Regions from separate parts of the Bradyrhizobium sp. WSM4874 genome, predicted to be linked through region 1. Evidence: predicted binding sites of a transcription regulator. Region 1 holds the regulator's gene; each other region holds the start of a gene.
What was found. The regulator LexA, encoded in region 1, represses DNA repair genes until DNA is damaged. The targets are predictions, from matches to a motif close to TGTTCNNNNTGTGTTCNG.

Region 1 (6,714 bases):
GCCTAAGACGACCGCGCCCCGCACCAAGGACGCAACGCCGGCGGAGACCGACTTGCAGGCCGACGATTGATCGGATCGGTTACAAGTACCAGGCCAGCACGGCGTCGAGCCTGGAATTGCCGATGACCGGCAGGGCCACCATCCGGCTCAGTCCGGCTGTGCAGGCTTCGAAACCGGCGACCGAGCCGTCATGCGCGAGCTCATTGTTGAGCGCGGGCATGCCGGTCGCCCAGGCCCCGCCGATGCTGCCTTCGCCTCTGGCAATGGATTTTTCCGCATAGAGCGCGGCAAGGTCGGTCTGCGCGCTGCAATCGCCGGCGCGGAACACCAGTGCCGAGTGGGTCTCGTTCGGGATCCAGATTTCGAAGCGTCGCGCAATCGGCGTGGCCTGCGCGGAGAGGAATGTCAGGACCCAGGTCTGGTCCGTGCCGGTCCGATAGGGCACGCCGACGCCGCAATTGATCCCGACCTTGGCTGCGTCCTCCCAGCGCAGAAAACTCCTGGCGTCGTGCAGGTTCTTGATGATCAGCGGCAGCCCCGCCTTCCAGGTGCGGCCAGGCAGGCCAAAGCCGCGAGGAAATTTAGTGTGGCGGGAGTTGAATTCGAACATGTCGGCGGTGCCATAATAGCCATCGACGAGCCCCATCTCGTGGGAAGCATCTGGGTCGTTGTGCCAAAGCTCGATCGCCCCGACATGCGCTTCGTCGTCGCCGCAGAACAGCACCATGACGGCTTGCAGGAATTCACCCGCAAACACCGGCACCGCGACGCCGCAGGTGAGGCCGGCCGCGAGCGCCTGATCGGTCCGTTTGAAATAGGAGTTGGCGAATTTGGTGAGGATCACGGGGTGGCCCGCGGCCCAGGCCTTGCCCGGAAGTCCCTCGTCATACCCGAAGTGCAGCTCTTCGCTGACGGCCTTGAACGCGGACAGCCCTTCGTCGTAGAGGCCGCCGCCAAACTTCAGCCGCATGCGCGTCCGATCGGGCACCCAGAGTTCAACGACGCGAAGGAAGGTTTTCATCGAGCGTGTCCGCCGTCTCAAGCCCTGACAGCATCGGTCATTTGGCTGCGAAGCGGACGTTCAAACTTCAGGCAGGGCGGCTCAAACTTCGTGCGGCGGAGAGGTGCAAGGGCTTGGTCCATCCGATTGGATTTCGCGGACGCAAGCCACACCATCTCGCCGGCCGCGGCCGGCGATGGCAATTCAATCCTGACCCCCGACCTCGTAGCCGGAGGCGGCTGTGTCAGCCGATCGGCAGGTGCGTGACGGTCGGCGGCCGGTCGGCGACGATCTGCGCCTTGTGCTCGCGCTCGGCCACCGACTGAGTTACCGGCAGTTGCAGCACGGTCGCGCGCTGGCCTTCGACGAGCTGCGTCACCAGCACATATTTGCCGTCCGGGAATTCGATCGCATCATGATGGCGGTCGGGAATGTGCGGATCGATCTTGCCGAACTTGCCCACGCGGGAATTGATGGTGCGCGTCCAGATCCAGCGATTGTCGTAACGGACGTCGTCGGCGAAGGCGAGCTCCGTCCCTGGCAGCAGGCAGACGGCAACAGACGGATCGGCTGCGGAGGCGAAGCCGCGCGTCGAGGTGCCGCGGAAGCTTGTCGTGACGATCGTCTCGCCGACTTCGGCGGGGCGCGACGCGACGGCATGCAGGCTGTAGTCACACATCGGGTGCTCCTCATGCTGGGATAGCTACCCGCGTCTCTTATCGAGGCGCAGGCCTCTATCAGAGTGGAAGCACGAACGCTCTGCTTGGTTGTGGGCAAATCTGCGGCTGGCTTCTGCAAGCCGCGATCACATTATCTTTCCCGAATTCAATAGGAACAAAGCCCGTTGCGATGCATTCGGGAGGCGCATGCGCGAACATTGCCGGCTTGTCTGCAACGGTCGAACTTGATCGCTGGCCGGTGTTTCCTCGAACACTCGAGCCGCGAAGCGGTGCTGTTTGAAGCGGTGCCGTTTCCGTGGGCGTCGCGAGGAGCCAGCGCCGGAGGAGGGGCAGGATAGTCTGTGCAGAACCAGAACGACTATCCAGCCGGAGCGGACGATGATCCGCTCCAATCTCTGACCGGCGATGCCGGTGGAAGCGCGCGAGGCGCCAAGCACTTCCGGTATGAAGCACTTCCGGTATCAGTACTTCCGGTAAAGCCCGATCAGCTTGCCCTGAATCTTCACCCGGTTGGGCGGCAGGATGCGGACCTCATAGGCCGCGTTGGCGGGCTCGAGCGCGATCGAGGCACCGCGACGGCGGAAGCGCTTCAGCGTCGCTTCCTCGTCGTCGATCAGCGCCACCACGATGTCGCCGGTATCGGCGCTCTCGTTGCGCTGGATCAGTGCCATGTCGCCGTCAAGAATGCCGGCCTCGACCATGGAATCGCCGCGCACTTCGAGCGCGTAATGCTCGCCCGAGCCGAGCATGTCAGGCGGTACGCTGATGGTATGGCTGCGGGTCTGCAACGCCTCGATCGGCGTGCCGGCCGCGATGCGGCCCATCACCGGCACCGCGACGGGACGCTCGCCCTCGTCAGCCGACAGGCTGGAGCTCGCACGCACCTTGCCGAGATTGCCCTCGATGACGCTCGGCGTGAAGCCGCGCCGGCTGCCTGCGGCTGCCTGGAGCTCCGGCAGCTTAATGACTTCAATCGCACGGGCGCGGTTGGGCAGGCGTCGGATGAAGCCACGCTCCTCGAGCGCCGTGATCAGGCGATGGATGCCTGACTTCGAGCGCAGGTCGAGCGCATCCTTCATCTCGTCGAAGGAGGGCGGCACGCCGCTTTCCTTCAGACGTTCACTGATGAACCGCAGAAGCTCGTATTGTTTGCGCGTTAACATCTCGACCAAAGTCCCCCGGTTGATGTCGTCCGATTCCGAGACGCTGAATTCGGCAATAAGCCGCTACATGCTCGAAACAAATCATGAACGGACACTATATGTTCGATACATGTTCCGCAACTGCTTAATTTACCGTGAACAGAGCAAAGTTCGCGGAACGCGCGTTGCCGAGGCGCTCAGACGGGGAGCCGCAGCACTTCGCAAGCCGTGCCAGCTTCGGCCTTCGGCGCGAACGGAGCGCGCACGAGAAGTACCTGTGCTGCAGCGAGATTCGCAAGCAGCGAAGAGTCCTGATGATTGACGGGAAGAACGACGCGTGTGCCGTCGTCACGCTCCTCCAGATGCGCGCGCAGATAGTCCTCGCGCTGGTCGTTGGCGCCGACGTCGCGGCCGAGCACGGCGCTTTCACGGCGATGGTGAATCACAGAACGGCCAGACAGGGCGCGAATCAGAGGCACCAGGAACAGGAAAGCGCACACGTAGGACGACACGGGATTGCCCGGCAGGCCGATCACACCCATTGTGCCGAGCCGACCGTGCATCATCGGCTTGCCTGGCCGCATCGCGATTTTCCAGAACGCCATCGCGATGCCTTCGTCCCTCAGTGCCTGCTGGACCAGATCGTGGTCGCCGACCGATGCGCCGCCGGTCGTGATCAGGATGTCGGCGCCGCTCTCGCGGGCGCGGCGGATGCCGGTGGTGGTGGCCTCCAGCGTGTCGGCGGCAATACCGAGGTCGATGGTCTCGGCGCCCTCGCTGCGGGCGAGCGCGTGCAGGGCGTAGCCGTTGGAATAGACGATCTGGCCGTGACCGGGCGTGGTGCCCGGCATCACCAGCTCGTCGCCGGTGGCGAGAATCGCGACCTTCGGACGCCTGAAAACGGCAAGGCGCGGATGGTTCATCCCGGCGGCGAGCGCGAGGTCGCGCTCGGTGAGACGGCTTCCCTTGCGCAGGAGCACGTCGCCCTCGCGGAAATCGACGCCGGCGGGACGGATGTGCCGTCCGGCGATCGCGGCTTCCTTGATCGTGATACGCTTGCCGGCGGCGACCGTGTCCTCCTGGATCACGACGGCGTCCGCGCCACCGGGAACGACGCCGCCGGTGAAGATCCGCACGGCCTCGCCGGCGCCGACCGTCCCCGCGAACGGTCGGCCTGCCGCGACTTCGCCGATGACGGTGAGCTCCGAATCGATCGTCGCGGCATCGGCCGCGCGCACCGCGTAGCCGTCCATCGCGGACATCGCCTGCGGCGGCTGCGTGCGTCGCGCCGCGACGTCACGCGCGAGCACGCGATGGTAGGCCTCGTCGAGGGAAATCATTTCTTCGGGCAGCGGCTCTGCACCCGCCAGCACCGCGGCAAGCGCGTCAGAAACCGGCATCAAGGCCACGGCGAAAACTCCTGCTCGGCACGTTCGGGCGAATGTTCCGCAAGTCTTCTAGCCGAGCGCGGGCGCAGAGGCAAAAACGGCTGAGCGAGCGCAGTCATCCCGCCGCTTCACATTGTTCCGGAAGGCAGGATCAAGCGCGTCGCGGCATGATCCGAAGAACCTGACAGATCGGCAGGAGAGTGGTCATGGTAAGACGAGAACGACGTGCGCCCCCCGGCCTGTACCGATCAGCTCCCTGCCTGCCCGGGAGTTACGTCGGGCGCCTTGGGTCCTTGATCCTTGTCGGGTAGCGGATCGGCTTGGGATTTCAGGTCGGCGGCCTTGCTCACAAGCTTGGCGGAAAGGTCCGAATCTGAAGTTGTCCTGGCGAATTCAAGAAGAAGAGAGGCTTGCTTGGTGAGGTAGGTTTTGCCCAGCACGATGATGCATCCGTCCGTAGAAGTCCCAACGGACTCTAAGAGTCCGGAAGGCGGTATTCCGTTCCCGGAACTCTGTACAAAAATGCACAAAGTGATCGGGTTCCTCAATTCCTTCAAAATTGGTCCCGTCGGGCCGTGCCGCCGTGGGTTTCGCGACAAGGGCTCCTCGTCAAATGCCCAATGCCTTCAATGCGTTCCCGACGTCACGCGGCGAAGTCACATGCACGGCCGTCAAGCCGCGCGCCCGCGCTCCCTCGATGTTTTCGGCAAGATCGTCGAAGAACACGATGCGCCCGGCGGGTACGCCGATCGCCGCAATGACGTGGTCGAAGGCCTCCGCATCCGGTTTGCGCAAGCCGATGCTGGACGACAAATAGAGCTCGCGGAAATGGCCGAGGAGGTCGGCATATTCCCTTGAGAAATGGTCCACGTGCGGCCGGTTGGTATTGGAGAAAGCGTAGAGCGGCATCTGCTTCGCTGCCCGCGGCAGCAGCTCGGCGATGTCAGGCATTTCGCCGGCGAAAATCGCGTTCCAGCCTTCCAGGAACTGCGCGTCCGAAATGCCGATTCCGAGCGAGGCTCGCAATGAGGCGAAATAGTCCTCATCGCTGATCTTCCCCATCTCGTGCAAACGATAGGCTTCGCTGTCCCGCACATAGCGCGCGACGAGGGATTCGGGCTTGCAGCCGGCATGTCCCGACCAGCAGGCGATGGCCTTGGAGAAATCGATATCGAGCACCACGCGGCCGAGATCGAACAGAAGCGCATCCGCGCTGCCGGGAGAGAGCGATGTCACCTGCATCCTTTCACTCAGTATCGATATGGCTCGTGATCGAACAGCGGAAACGCGCTGAACACGCTGGGCGCGTTGGTTGCGGTCGCCTGGTGCAGGCAGGATTTGTTGACCTCGGCGAACGAGGTCGCACCCAAGAGGCCGAGGCAGCGCAGCACTTCGTCCTCGAGCAGCTCCAGCATGCGCGCCACGCCGGCTTCACCGGCCGCCGCCAGCGCCCAGCATTGCAGCCGGCCGATGCCGACGAGGTCGGCGCCCGCCGCGATCGCCTTGACGATGTCGGTGCCGCGACAGACACCGCCATCGACCATGATCTTGGCGCGGCCGTTCACGGCGGCGACGATCTCGGGCAGAACATGCATGGCGCCGCGACCGTGATCGAGCTGACGGCCGCCATGGTTGGAGACGTAAATCCATTCGACGCCGTGATCGATCGCGATCAGCGCGTCCTCCGGCGTCGCGATGCCCTTGAGGATCAGCGGGATCTTGAACTTGTCCTTGATCATCTTCACCGTCCGCCACTCCAGACCCTTCTGGTAATCGCCGCCGGTGGCGCGCAGGCGGCTCTCGCGAACGTAGCGCTTGGCGATGTCACGTTCGCGACGGCTGTAATGAGCGGTGTCGACGGTCAGGCAGAAGGCGGCATAGGCATTCTTCTCGGCTCGGCTGACGACGTCGGCGACGAACGCGTCGTCGCCGCGCACGTAGAGCTGGTAGAGGCGCAGCGCGTCGGGCGCAGCTTCGGCGGTCTTTTCGAGGCCGGGCTCGGACACCGAACTGAGCATGTGCGCTGCACCGAAAGTGCCGCAGGCGCGCGCTACGCTCGCCGCACCATCCGGGTCGAAGATCTCAAGCGCGCCGACGGGGGCGAGCACGACCGGCAGGCGCATCTTGCGGCCGAACTGCTCGACCGAACCTGTGACCTTGCGGACATCGCGCAGCACGCGCGGGCGGAAGGCGATCTCGTCCAGCGCCATGCGGTTGCGACGCATCGTGGTCTCGGTCTCGGCCGCGCCGACGATATAATCCCAGGCATTCTGGTTGAGGTTGGAACGCGCTTTCCGGATGAATTCATGCAGATTCTGGAACGGCTCGGTGCTGGCGCCGAGCTCGACGTTCCTTTCCGCTTGGATGCGGGGTGCTTCGTTCATTGTTATCCTCCCGAGAATTTGAAGCCTTACCTCATCGCCTAACCCGTCCGCGTCGCCAAAACCATCCTAAAATGGCATGGCTGCAAGGCGTGGGCCGGCCGGCCGTCCCGCTGCGCTCAT
Region 2 (6,714 bases), on a different contig from region 1:
GGTGACGTCCTCGGCCTTACTGAGCTCGAACAGCGGCCCGAGCAGCTTTTCGATATGCGTCTTGAGCCAGAGGTCGAGCCGGGCCTGCACCTTGTCGCGGGGGGCGCCCGTGAGGCGTTCGTCGGAGATGATGCGGATGCGCGGATGCAGCGCGTCCTCTGCGGCAGACAGCCGCGCCACGGCGTCGCCGGTCCAGCGGATGATGCCTTCCGAGGTCAGCACGAACTGCTCGTCCGGCGCATTGCCCAGTTTTTCGGCGCGCGCGTTGATCTCGCCGGCGAGCACGGCCTGCGCTGCAGCCTGCAACGCTTTCGCATCGGAGCCGGCTTCCGCCGCATCCGGTGCAAAGGTGAAGCCATCGAGGCGGCCGATGACATGGCCTTCGACGATGACTTCGCCGGTCTTGCCGATTTCCGTATTCAAGCTCGTGTTCTCCCGCAGGCGGCGCATCAATACACTGGTCCGGCGATCAACGAAACGCTCAGTCAAGCGTTCATGGAGCGCATCCGATAATTTATTTTCGACCTCGCGGGCGATCCCCTGCCAGCGTTCCGGGTCTTTCAGCCAGTCGGGACGGTTGGCGACGAAGGTCCAGGTGCGAATCTGCGCGATCCGGGCCGACAGCGTGTCGATATCGCCGTCGACGCGGTCGGCCTGGTCGATCTGGGTCCTGAACCAGGCGTCGGGGATGCATCCCTTCCGCATCAGGAAGCCGTACAGCGTCGTCACCAGCTCGGCATGGGCGGCCGGCGACAGTTTTCGATAATCCGGGACCTGGCAGGCCTCCCACAGCCGTTCCACGGCGTCCTTGCCATGCGCGACATCGCGCACCTCGGCGTCGCGGGCGGCGTGGTCGAGCACGCGCATGTCCTCGGCGATGGGCGCGCGCGTCAGCGCCTCGTGACCGGGGGCCAGGTTCAGCGAGACCTGGAGCGCGCCGAGGGAGGCAAAATCCAGCTTCGAATTGCGCCATTGCAAAACCTTCACGGGATCGAAGGTGTGGTTCTGCAGCGCATTGACGAGTTCGGGCTCGAACGGCGCGCAGCGGCCGGTGGTGCCGAAGGTGCCGTTGCGGGTGGCGCGGCCGGCGCGGCCGGCGATCTGGCCGAATTCGGACGGCGTCAGGCGGCGGAACTGGTAGCCGTCGAACTTGCGGTCGGAGGCAAAGGCGACGTGGTCGACGTCGAGATTGAGGCCCATGCCGACGGCGTCGGTGGCGACGAGGTAATCGACCTCGCCGTTCTGGAACATCGCGACCTGCGCGTTGCGGGTGCGCGGCGAGAGCGAGCCCAGCACCACGGCGGCGCCGCCATGCTGGCGGCGGATCAGCTCGGCGATGGCGTAGACCTCGTCGGCCGAGAAGGCGACGATGGCGGTGCGGCGCGGCTGCCGCGTGATCTTGCGGTCGCCGGCGAATTCCAGCTGCGACAGGCGCGGCCGCGTGATCATGGAGACGCCGGGCAGCAGCCGCTCGATGATCGGGCGCATCGTGGCGGCACCCAGGAGCAGCGTCTCGTCGCGGCCGCGGCGGTTGAGGATGCGATCGGTGAAGACGTGGCCGCGTTCCAGATCAGACGCGATCTGCACCTCGTCGACGGCGAGGAACGAGACGTCGAGATCCCGCGGCATCGCCTCGACGGTCGAGACCCAGTAGCGCGGCGATTTCGGCTTGATCTTCTCCTCGCCGGTCACGAGCGCGACGGCATCGGGGCCGACCCGCGCGGCGATCTTGTTGTAGACCTCGCGCGCCAGCAGGCGCAGCGGCAGCCCGATCATGCCGGAGGGATGCGCGAGCATCCGCTCGATGGCGAGATGGGTCTTGCCGGTGTTGGTGGGACCAAGCACCGCAGTGACGCCGGCGCCGGGAAGCCGATCGGAAGCGAAGGGGGAGGAGGAAAAAGGCATCTGGGGGATTAGGTAATGGCGATTGGGGCGAATGTCAGTGCTGTTTTGGGGCGGTGGCGCGAAGGGCTGGCCTCACACACTGCTGTCATCGCCCGGCTCGACCGGGCGATCCAGTATTCCAGAGGCGGCGCAGATCAAACCGAGAGGGCGCGGCGTACTGGATGCCCCGGTCAAGCCGGGGCATGACAGCGGAGAATGCGGCGCCCCTCCCCGAACCTCGCGCAACTGTCTCACTTTGCGACGCTTTTCCCGTTGGCTTTAAGCTTCGGAACGAGTTGAGAACGAATCGCGGCCGAATCGCTGACTCCCCCTTGAGTCCTGTTCCGTTCACGCAAGATGTCGCGGGAGGCCTATTGGTTCGCACTAGATGGAGTTTTGGCCCGCCGCACAAGCGACGTTTCGGTGGCGGATTCGTTAAAGCTGGGGACGGCGCGGAGTCGAATCAGAATCGGGGAGGAGTCAAATGGATTCCCGCTCCCCGACCCCTCCAAAACAAAAGCGCGAAAACAACCCCATGCACAGTAGGCATGTTGTTGAAATTGCTTGTGTTTATTTTCGGCCAAAAGGTGAGGTCCGTAGCCCGCATGGAGCGGAGCGCAATGCGGGGGCCGAAGCAAAGAACCCCGGATTACGCTGCGCTCCATCCGGGCTACGGCAGCGGGGGCTACGCCAAGCCTACTGCGTCTTTGCGACCCTGGGCGGCTGGGCGCTGGTGACGAAGCTGGTCGCTTCCAGCATGGCCGGCCCGAGCGGGGTCGGCACTTTCAGCCAGAATGGGACCAGGATGCGCGTGCCGGCGATCGGCGCGAACGCGACCTCGATGTTGCGCTGGGCAGCGAGATATTTGATCACGGGACGATCGGGGATGTAGCCGGCGATGGGCACGAAATACAGCGAGCAGACCACGACCTGGCCGTGATAGCCCTTCTCCGCCTTGACGTTTTCCATGCGCTTGAAATCGAGCTTGAGCTCGTAGCGCATGCGGCCGTCGAACACGGCGGCGCTGCCGTGGCAGGCGTCCGCCGACAGCACGTCGCCGGTGCCGGATACGCGCACCAGCGAGGCCGTCATCGGGTCCCAGACGCCGCGGCGATGCGCGTCGGTGACGACGATGCGGTCGGGATCGAGCGGCGGCTCCGGCAGGATGGCAAAATCCTTCACATTGCCCTTGTCGAGCGTGATGCGGATCTCTTCGGTTTTCTTCGAGGTGGTGGTGGAGGCCTGATAGCCGGTCGCGACCAGCGCGCCGTTGACCACGCGGCCCTGCGAGGCACCGGTGCCCGACCCGCCCGCAAAGGATTTCAGCAGCCCCGAGGTGCCGCCGGAGGCCGCGGCCGCGAACACGTCGTCCTGGATGTCGATGTTCCAGGCGCCTCGGCCTACGGGAATGCCCGCCAGCGTCGCCTCGTATTGCGCCTCGAGCTTGCCTTGCGCCGCCGCGGGCTCCGCCGCCCACGCCAAAACCAGCCCGAAAAGGGCCGCCATGACCCACCGGCCGGCAGAGCGCGGATGACTTGCGCGCCGCTCCGCTGAGCGCAGCTCATTTGGGCGCAGCTCATTTGGACGCAGACTTGGCGCAAGATGAGGCGTTGTGAGCACGAAACAATCCAATCGGGGCGCGAACGGTCGTTACTTAAGCCAAAACCCGCGCCAAGCAATGTGTCCGGGCCAATCCGCGTCCGGAACTCCACTGCACTCTTCGGGCGCGAATACGCCCTTTATGTGATGGTAAGGCGCGATAATCATTGCCGTTTTGGTGATCGGGGCGGGTCAGAAGCGCGCACATCACCCCGCCACCTCCACCGCTGTCATGCCTTGCTGTCATGCCCCGCGAAGGCGGGGCATCCAGTACGCCGCGGCCCCTCGACTCTAGCCGCGCTTTCTCGGAATACTGGATCGCCCGCCTTCGCGGGCGATGACACCAACTGCCGGGCGATGACAGCTACCTTGGAGCATGAAACACGCCCCAAAACCTTGACGTCCCGCCGCTTCCCCCCTATACGTCCGCCCGCTCCCTGCAAGGACAGAGAATTTGCCCGTGGCGCCCCGAATGGCGGCCGCACATCGTTGGGAAAGATTGAGGATTTTGCCATGTCTCGCCGCTGCGAATTGACGGCCAAGGGCCCCCAGGTCGGCCACACGGTCAGCCACTCCAACATCAAGACCAAGCGCCGCTTCCTGCCGAACCTGGTCAACGTGACCTTCATCAGCGAAGCGCTGGGCCGCAACGTGCGCCTGCGCGTCTCCACCAACGCGATCAAGAGCGTCGACCACAATGGCGGCCTCGATCCCTTCCTGCTCAAGGCCAAGGCCGCCGTGCTGTCGCCGCGCGCCCTCGAGCTGAAGCGCGCCATCCAGAAGAAGGTCGGCCCGACCCCGGCGCCGGAGAAGAAGGCGAGCTAAGAATTTTCGGATTGGGTGAGGGCTTGCGTCGCGAGGCGTAGGCTTAGCTGGATCAAGTTTTACGTGACGGCCGGATCGAGAGATCCGGCCGTTTTTTGCTTGCGCGTTGGATGAGAGGCGACGGCATCAAGAAGTCGGCGTAGCTTATGCAGCTTCGACACTTCACATTCCCAGACGGTCAGACATTTCCATCCGGCAGCACGTAGCGCCCTCTTGTGCCTAGCGTCGCGCGATCGGTTTCCGCGAACCTTTTCAATCCAATATTTCGAATTTGACTTCACCCTACGCTTTCCGTCCACGCACTTCGTGCAGCCGTGCCAAAAGCAGCCGTGAACAAAGATTACCACCCGGCGCGATGGGAAAATGATGTCCGGCTTTCCTGGAAGGGTCTTCGCATGCAGCCGAAACCGCAGCCCAGCGGCGAACAGGAAGCGGCGAACGGCAATCTCTGGACGTGTATTTTTCGAGCGGATTGCAGCCATATTCGCGCTTCGCTGAATCGCCGTTACCGTATCCATCTTTGCCGTCCGCGCTGTTCGCTGGCGTCAACCCGCTGAAATTTAACGGGTTTTTTACTATACTTAGTAACAATTGGACGCAACGACCCTCTATCTATACCCTCGGTTGCAGCGACGATGCGCGAGCACTCGTAAGCAACCATACCGGCTGATGAAAAGTGATGACGAAGGCGCAGCAACAGCGATCCAATTCCAAACGCACCACGAACAACCTTCCGAAGATTGTAAGCGTCTTTTCCGGCGCCGGTGGTCTCGATCATGGATTCAAATCGGCCGGATTCGAACTCAGCTCAGCCTTCGACATCTCTCCTGCAGCGATCGAGACGCATAAGCGGAACTTTCCCGGCGCAGCCGCTACAGCTGGTGATCTGATTACGCTCGGCCCTAAAGGCGTTGCTTCAATTGTCAAAGAGACTGTGAAGATCGGTTCCCGGATTGGCATCATTGGTGGTCCGCCTTGTCAGGGATTCTCCAGAGCCAACACAACTGCCACCGCATCAGATCCCCGCAATCAGCTGCCAAAGTTGTACATCGAAATCGTGCGGGAGCTTCAAAAGCATTTTGAAGTTGATTTTGTGGTGTTCGAGAATGTTCTCGGGATGCGCGACAAGAAGCACTCAGCCGCCTATCAAAGCCTTCTGTCAGGATTGCGCGCGCTCGGTTTTGACATAACAGCGAAGGAGCTTTGCGCTCTCGACTTTGGGGTCCCACAAACGCGGCGCAGAATAGTGCTGTCGGCCATTAGAAGCAAAGTTGCTATGAATCCTGTTCGTCCGAGACGAAGGAAGGGACTTGCAACGGTACGAGAAGCTATAGGCAACCTTCCCGAACCAAAGTTCTTTTCACGAAATTTGGCCGCAGACGACATCCCGCATCATCCCAATCATTGGACAATGAATCCGGTGTCGCCAAGATTTAAAATGAAAGTAGCAACTCATAGTGGCCGCTGCTTCAAACAACTCAGTTGGCAGAAGCCGAGTCCAACAATCGCGTTTGGTCATCGAGAGATTTATGTTCATCCTAGTGGAACGCGCCGCTTGAGCATATTTGAAGCGATGCTCCTGCAAGGTTTCCCGGAAACGTTTGTACTGAAGGGGAATCTATCCGAGCAGGTAGAGCAGATCTCGAATGCGGTCCCGCCACCCCTAGCCAAGAGTGTCGCTGCGGCAATTCGGCGATCATTGAGAGAGTAAGTTGGCTATCAGGATCATCGAGCAGAAAAACGCGAACGAACATGAACTCGCAAAGAATATCATTCAGAGCGAGGAGCGAGATGTCGTTGTCCAGACTACACTTCAAACAAACGAACAGGTCATTGCGCGCGTAACAGACGGAATCTACCGACAGCCTGCATCCTCTCTTCGAGAGCTTATCTCAAACGCCTACGATGCAGACGCCACTCGCGTAACAATTAAGACCGACGTTCCACGATTCGAACGCATCACTATCGAGGACAATGGCTCGGGCATGTCGCCGGCAGTTCTTGCGCACCTCCTCTTCAATATCGGGGGCAGCGCTAAACGAAATGCGGAGGGCGAGGGGCTAGGGATTACATCCCCAACTGATCCAACGCGAAGTCCCAGTGGCCGAAGACTTATTGGCAAGATCGGTATCGGCCTTTTCTCCGTCTCCCAACTAACTCACTCATTCCAAATCATTACAAAGACCCAAGGCGACAATCATCGCACTGTAGCGACAGTGTCGCTTCGACAATTCTCGGATTCGGAAGTTGCACCCTCGCACGGTGAAAAGAAATTTGAATCAGGAAAGGTCGTGATATGGCGCGAAAAGGCTACGGACATAGAAAAGCAGGGCACCACCATCGTCCTCAATTCAATACGCCCCCAAGCTCGCGATACGCTTCGCAGTCGTGAAATCTGGGGAGCGA
Region 3 (6,714 bases), on a different contig from region 1:
CGCCTTTGTCATCACGGTCGTGGTGATGGTGCAGACGGCGGCGACGACGCGCTCGTTCCCGTCCGATCCCGACAAGCCGGCCGATATCGATCGCGATTTTCTCGGCGCGGGCGCCGGCAGCGTGCTGTCGGGCCTGTTCGGCGCGTTTCCGGTCAATGCCAGCCCGCCGCGGACGGGCATTGTCGCCGAGACCGGGGGACAATCGCAGCTCGCGGGCCTCGCCGCGGCTGCGATTGTGCTGGCCCTGCTCGCGTTTGGAACGGGGTTGCTGCAGCACGTTCCGGACGCAGCCCTCGGCGGCATCCTGCTGTTCGTCGCCCTGCGCATCATCCGCGTGAAGCAGATCGTCACGATCTATCGCCAATCCCCGAGCGAATTCCTGCTGATTGTCGCCACCGCCGCGCTGATCATCGTGCTGCCGATCCAGCAGGGCGCATTCCTCGGCATCGTGCTGTCGCTGCTGCACGGCATCTGGAGCACGACGCGCGCGCGGCTCGTCGAGTTCGAGCGCGTGCCGGGCACCACGATCTGGTGGCCGGCGCATCCGCACATCGCCGGCGAGCGGATCGCCGGCGTCGCCGTAATCGGACTGCAGGCGCCGCTGTCGTTCCTCAACGCGCCCGGCTTTCGCAGCGACGTAGCCAAGGTGCTCGGCGCGACGCCGCCGCAGCTGCTGGTGCTGGAGGCGAGCGGCATGGTCGAGATCGACTTTACCGCCGCGCAGATCCTGCTCGAAATGTTCAGGGCGTGCAGCGAACAGGGCATCACGGTCGCGCTGGCCCGGCTGGAATCGGTACGTGCGCAGGACGCGTTCGAGCGGTTCAGGCTGTTCGAGGCGCTGCCCCGGGAGAACGTCTTCCACAGCGTCGACGAGGCCGTGCGCAAGCTGGGGAAAGGCGATCACATATTCACTCCGTCATCCTGAGGTGCTCCGGTTGAGACGCGAAGGCGTCGCAAGCGGAGCCTCGAAGGATGATACGGCCACGATGCAGCCGGGCCGTCGTCCTTCGAGGCTCCCCATGCGGCGCTTTGCGCCCCATGGCTCGCTCCTCAGGATGACGGTGATAGATAGGCTTGTCGTCGCAATGCGACAGCAACGAACGCTCACTGCACCAATGTCGGGTGATCGCGCTGCACGGTTTCACGGACCCAGCTGGCATGGATCGCGCGGAACAGGATCTGCGCCGTCTTGAGGTCGTTCGCCTTCATGCAGAGATCGACGATGCGACGGACTGCGTCGTCGCGCATCAGTCCATCCGAGATCTTCATCGCGATTTCCATCGCGACCTTGACCGCGCGCTCGTAGCGCACGCTGTCGCGCTTGTCGTTGCGCGCGGACCCTGCTGCGCTGGCCGCAGCGGCGTCACAGATCGCACGGATGCGCTCGGCGGCCTCGATGTCGCCGAGCGGCCGTTCGATCGCTTCGTCCCAGATGTCCTGGCGCGTCTTGCGCGCGAACCACTGCATTGCCTGCTCCGTGGTGATGGAGCGAGCATAAACGGCGGCCACGCCGCGCGCTACGCCTCCGGTACGATCTTGCCGGGATTGAAGATGTTCTGCGGATCGAGCGCCTTTTTCAGCGCCCGCATCGCGTCGATCGCCTCGGGACCGAGCTCCGCCTTGAGGTATTTCTGCTTGCCCTGTCCGATGCCGTGCTCGCCGGTGCAGGTGCCGTCCATCGCCTGCGCGCGCTCGACCAGCCGATGCATGAACTCTTCGCCGCGCGCCATCTCGTCGGCATCGTTGGTGTCGCAGACCAGCGAACAGTGGAAATTGCCGTCGCCGACATGACCGACGATCGGCGACAACAGGTTGAGGCGCTTGAGGTCTTCCTCGGTCTCGCCGACGCATTCGGCAAGCCGCGAGATCGGCACGCAGACGTCGGTCGCGACCACGCCGATGCTGTCGCCGGGCCGCAGCGCCTTGACCGACCAATAGGCGTCGTGCCGCGCCTGCCATAATTTTGTGCGATCCTCCGGCTTGGTGGTCCAGGAGAAATCGCCGCCGCCGTACTCCCCGGCGATCTCGGCAAAGGCCTTGGACTGCTCGGCGACCTCGATCTCACTGCCGTGGAATTCCATCAGCAGCAGCGGCGTTTCCGGCAGGGTCAACTTCGAATAGGCGTTGCAGGCCCGCACCTGCGCGGCGTTGAGCAACTCGATACGCGCCACGGGAATGCCGGTCTGGATCGCCAGGATCACGGCCTGACACGCCCCATGCACCGTCTCGAACGACACCGCGCCGGCCGCGATCGTATCGGGGATGCCGCGCAGGCGGATGGTCAGTTCCGAGATGATGCCGAGCGTACCCTCGGCGCCAACGAACAGATGCGTCAGGTCGTAGCCGGCGGATGATTTCTTCGCACGCGTGCCGGTCGTGATGATCTCGCCGTCGCCGCGCACCACCTTCAGCGCCAGCACACTGTCGCGCATGGTGCCGTAGCGCACCGCGTTGGTGCCGGAGGCGCGGGTCGAGGCCATGCCGCCGAGCGAGGCGTCGGCGCCGGGGTCGATCGGGAAGAACAGGCCCTGGTCACGCAGATGCTCGTTGAGCGCCTTGCGGGTGACCCCGGGCTGGATCACGCAGTCGAGGTCCTCGGCATGCACCGCGAGCACCTTGCTCATGTCGCGCAGGTCGATGCAGATGCCGCCGGCGGGTGCGTTGACCTGGCCCTCGAGCGAGGTGCCGGTGCCGAAGGCGATGACGGGCACGCCGTTTTTCGCGCAGATCCGCACCACGTCCTGGATGTCGGCGGTCTCCTGCGCCATAACCACGCCGTCCGGCGGCTGGTTCACGATCCATGTGGTGGTATGGCCGTGCTGCTCGCGAACGGCTTGCGACGTGATGAGGCGGTTGCCGAACCGTGCGGCAAGCTGCTCCAGCGCGCTCGCGAGGGCTTTCGGCGCCGGCCGCGGCGGATTATTGGTGATGGTCGTACCCACGGACGTTCCTCCCGACGAGACGAACCGTGGCAAAGGACATCTCACCGGTCAAGTCAAGCGACCGGCCGCATAGCTGGGGAAGGAAATATGCCGGAGACTGCCGCCACAGCGACCAACACCGTGCCGTTCCGCGCCTCGATCATGCAGATCGAGCCGCAATGGATCGACTACAACGGCCACCTCAACATGGCCTATTACAACGTGATGTTCGACCGCGCGATCGACCAGATGTGGCTGACGCTCGGGATCGGTCCGGGCTACATGAAGGAGCGCAGCGGCTCGACCTTCACCGCCGAATGCCACGTGCGGTATTTGCGCGAAATCCACCTCGGCGATCCCGTGCAGGTCTCGGTCTGGCTGCTGGAAGCCGACGACAAGCGGCTGCACACCTTCCAGGAGCTGCGACACGCGACCGAGGGTTGGCTGTCCGCCACGTCGGAAAACATGTCGCTTCACATCGACATGGGCTCACGAAAGGTGGCGGCTTTTCCACCAGACATCCGTGAGCGCATTGCAGCGGTGGTCAAGGCCCACATCGCCGTGCAGCGGCCCGAGGGCATCGGCCGCAACGTGGCGATGCCCTCGAAGCGGTAAGCGCGCTAGACCCTGTTACGGCCGCGGGCCAATCCAACAACGGCCGAGACCAGGAACAGCACGACCGCGATGAAGAAGATGATCTTGGCGATTTCGATCGACGCGCCGGCGAGGCCGCCAAAGCCCAGGATACCGGCGATCAGGGCGATAACCAGAAACGTCACTACCCAGCTAAGCATGATCCGAACCTCTGTTTCGATGTTTGTCTGCGATCGGCGACTGACGCGCCTCACTTGCAGAACCAATCGCCAACTGGGAACAATGGTTCCGGCCCGCTGGAGCCGGAAATTCGCCTGACCCGCAGGAACAAATTGGCTTTCCGCGCACGTGGAAAACCCCCGACCGCGGCCCCATATAGGGATCAATCCCTGTTAAGAAGGCTCCCCTTTCACCACCCCGCGGTGCCAACGTGGGGCAAATGATTCGCATGACCGAGCCGAGCAAGATCACGTCCCAAAGCGTCCCCGACCACCAACCCGCAGCCGGCGGCATCGCCGCGCGTGCGCGGGCCTCGGTAGGCCCGCAATACCTGTCCGGGCTCAATCCGGAGCAGCGCGAGGCTGTGGAGACGCTGGACGGCCCGGTTCTGGTGCTGGCCGGCGCCGGCACCGGGAAGACCCGCGTGCTGACCACGCGCATCGCCCATATCCTGAGCCAGGGCCGCGCCCGCCCCTCCGAGATCCTGTCGGTGACCTTCACCAACAAGGCCGCGCGCGAGATGAAGCACCGGCTCGGCCAGATGCTCGGCCATGCGGTCGAAGGCATGCCGTGGCTCGGCACCTTCCACTCCATCGGCGGACGCATCCTGCGCACCCATGCCGAGCTGGCGCAGCTCAAGTCGAATTTCACCGTGCTCGACGTCGACGATCAGGTGCGGCTCCTGAAGCAGCTCCTGCAAGCCGACAACATCGACGACAAGCGCTGGCCCGCGCGCATGCTGGCCGGCCTGATCGACGGCTGGAAGAACCGCGGCCTGACGCCGTCGCAGGTGCCCTCGGGCGAAGCCGCCGTCTTCGCCAACGGCAAGGGCGGCAAGCTCTATGCGAGCTATCAGGAGCGGCTGAAGATCCTGAACGCCGCCGATTTCGGCGATCTGCTGCTCGAGGATATCCGCATCTTCCGCGAGCACCCGGATATCCTGCGGCAGTACCAGCAGCGCTTCAAATTCATTCTGGTCGATGAGTACCAAGACACCAACGTCGCGCAGTATCTGTGGCTGCGGCTGCTGTCGCAGGCGCCGTCGAAGCCAACCTCGCCCACTGTCATTCCGGGGCGGCTCGAAGAGCCGAACCCGGAATCCGGAGATGAGTCCTCGGCTCCAGATTCCGGGGCGCCTTCGGCGCATCCCGGAATGACGGCTGTCCCTGTAGGCCCCACCAAAAACATCTGCTGCGTCGGCGATGACGACCAGTCGATCTATGGCTGGCGCGGCGCGGAGGTCGACAACATCCTGCGCTTCGACCATGATTTCCCCGGCGCCAAGGTCATCCGCCTCGAGCGCAACTACCGCTCGACCGGCCACATCCTCGCCGCCGCCTCGCACCTGATCGCGCACAACGAGGGCCGGCTCGGCAAGACGCTGCGCACCGAGGACCATGACGGCGAGAAGGTCACGGTCACAGGCTCCTGGGATTCGGAAGAGGAAGCCCGCGGCATCGGCGAGGAGATCGAGCAGATCCAGCGCCAGGGCGACAAGCTCAACGAGATCGCGATCCTGGTGCGCGCCTCCTACCAGATGCGCGAGTTCGAGGACCGTTTCGTCACGCTCGGCCTGCCCTATCGCGTCATCGGCGGCCCGCGCTTCTACGAGCGCGCCGAAATCCGCGATGCGCTGGCTTATCTGCGCGTCATCAATTCACCGGCCGACGATCTCGCCTTCGAGCGCATCGTCAACACGCCCAAGCGCGGCCTGGGCGATGCCACCGTGCAGATGCTGCACGATCACGCCCGCAAGCGCCGCATTCCGCTGTTCGAGGCGGCGCGCGCGGTGGTCGAGACCGATGAGCTGAAGCCGAAGGCGCGCGGCTCCTTGCGCGACGTCGTCGCCCAGTTCGACCGCTGGCGCGCCCAGCGCGAGGTCACGTCGCACACTGATCTGGCCCAGATCGTGCTCGACGAGAGCGGCTACACCGAGATGTGGCAGAAGGACCGCTCGGCGGACGCCGCGGGTCGGCTCGAAAACCTCAAGGAGCTGGTGCGCTCGATGGAGGAGTTCGAGAATCTGCAAGGGTTTTTGGAGCACATCTCGCTGGTGATGGACCGCGACAGCGGCGCCGATGAGGACGCGGTGTCGCTGATGACGCTGCATTCGGCCAAGGGGCTGGAATTCGACAACGTGTTCCTGCCCGGCTGGGAGGAAGGCCTGTTTCCGAGCCAGCGCACGCTGGACGAACAGGGCCGCGCCGGCCTCGAGGAAGAGCGCCGGCTCGGCCATGTCGGCCTAACCCGCGCCCGCCGCCGCGCCAAAATCTATTTTGCCACCAACCGCCGGATCCATGGCACCTGGTCGACCACGATCCCGTCGCGCTTCCTCGACGAACTGCCGGCGGCCAATGTCGAGATCACGGAATCCAAGGGCGGCTCGGCCTGGGGCGGCACCGGCGGCTACGGGGCCTCCCGCTTCGACGACATGGAAGCGTTCGGCTCCACCTATTCGACCCCCGGCTGGCAGCGCGCCCAGGCCAATCGCAATCGCGGCGGGGGCGGCGGCGGCAATGGCGGCCGCGGCAGCTTCGAGGAACAGGCCTCGTCGTTTTCGTCCCAGTCGTCCTCGCCCGATTTCGGCAGCTTCTCCTCGCGCCGCCGCGGGCCCCTGACGATCGAGGGCGAGCTGGTGGCCAAATCCACCGGCACGACCTCGGAGTTCTCCCTCTCCGACCGGGTCTTCCACCAGAAATTCGGCTATGGCCGCGTCACCAAGATCGACGGCAACAAGCTCACCATCGCCTTCGACAAGGCGGGGGAAAAGAAGGTCGTGGACAGTTTTGTGCAGCGGACGTGAGGCCCCTGCCCTGTGTGGCGGTGGCGTTACGCTGCCGTTTCTTCCTTCTACGCCCCTTGACCACCGCGAACTTCCCCGTATCAGATGCGGCCATGGTCCGGGGCTCCATCACACTGATCGTACTGGCATTGGTCATGCCGTCGCTTGCAGCGGCGGAGACCGTGAGCTTTGGCGATT

Region 2: the regulator LexA is predicted to act here: its motif matches at 2,172-2,189, upstream of AC0L3P_RS32365 (helicase-related protein).
Region 3: the regulator LexA is predicted to act here: its motif matches at 3,773-3,790, upstream of AC0L3P_RS13255 (ATP-dependent helicase).

What each region holds. Positions count from the first base shown of each region.
Region 1 covers NZ_JBVVPR010000002.1:97,446-104,159, forward strand. Annotated here, with positions in the region: gene AC0L3P_RS02770 (ComEC/Rec2 family competence protein) at 1-70, shown strand, start outside; gene AC0L3P_RS02775 (GAF domain-containing protein) at 80-1,021, opposite strand; gene AC0L3P_RS02780 (hypothetical protein) at 1,245-1,679, opposite strand; gene lexA (transcriptional repressor LexA) at 2,142-2,843, opposite strand; gene AC0L3P_RS02790 (molybdopterin molybdotransferase MoeA) at 3,020-4,231, opposite strand; gene AC0L3P_RS02795 (hypothetical protein) at 4,459-4,650, opposite strand; gene AC0L3P_RS02800 (HAD family hydrolase) at 4,820-5,452, opposite strand; gene AC0L3P_RS02805 (alpha-hydroxy acid oxidase) at 5,461-6,594, opposite strand.
Region 2 covers NZ_JBVVPR010000045.1:44,193-50,906, forward strand. Annotated here, with positions in the region: gene AC0L3P_RS32365 (helicase-related protein) at 1-1,905, opposite strand, end outside; gene AC0L3P_RS32370 (DUF3108 domain-containing protein) at 2,581-3,390, opposite strand; gene rpmB (50S ribosomal protein L28) at 3,997-4,308, shown strand; gene AC0L3P_RS32380 (very short patch repair endonuclease) at 4,368-4,826, opposite strand; gene AC0L3P_RS32385 (DNA cytosine methyltransferase) at 4,988-6,019, shown strand; gene AC0L3P_RS32390 (ATP-binding protein) at 6,021-6,714, shown strand, end outside.
Region 3 covers NZ_JBVVPR010000010.1:113,097-119,810, forward strand. Annotated here, with positions in the region: gene AC0L3P_RS13230 (SulP family inorganic anion transporter) at 1-925, shown strand, start outside; gene AC0L3P_RS13235 (hypothetical protein) at 1,105-1,467, opposite strand; gene AC0L3P_RS13240 (FAD-binding oxidoreductase) at 1,518-2,942, opposite strand; gene AC0L3P_RS13245 (thioesterase family protein) at 3,030-3,536, shown strand; gene AC0L3P_RS13250 (DUF1328 domain-containing protein) at 3,542-3,715, opposite strand; gene AC0L3P_RS13255 (ATP-dependent helicase) at 3,955-6,537, shown strand; gene AC0L3P_RS13260 (hypothetical protein) at 6,630-6,714, shown strand, end outside.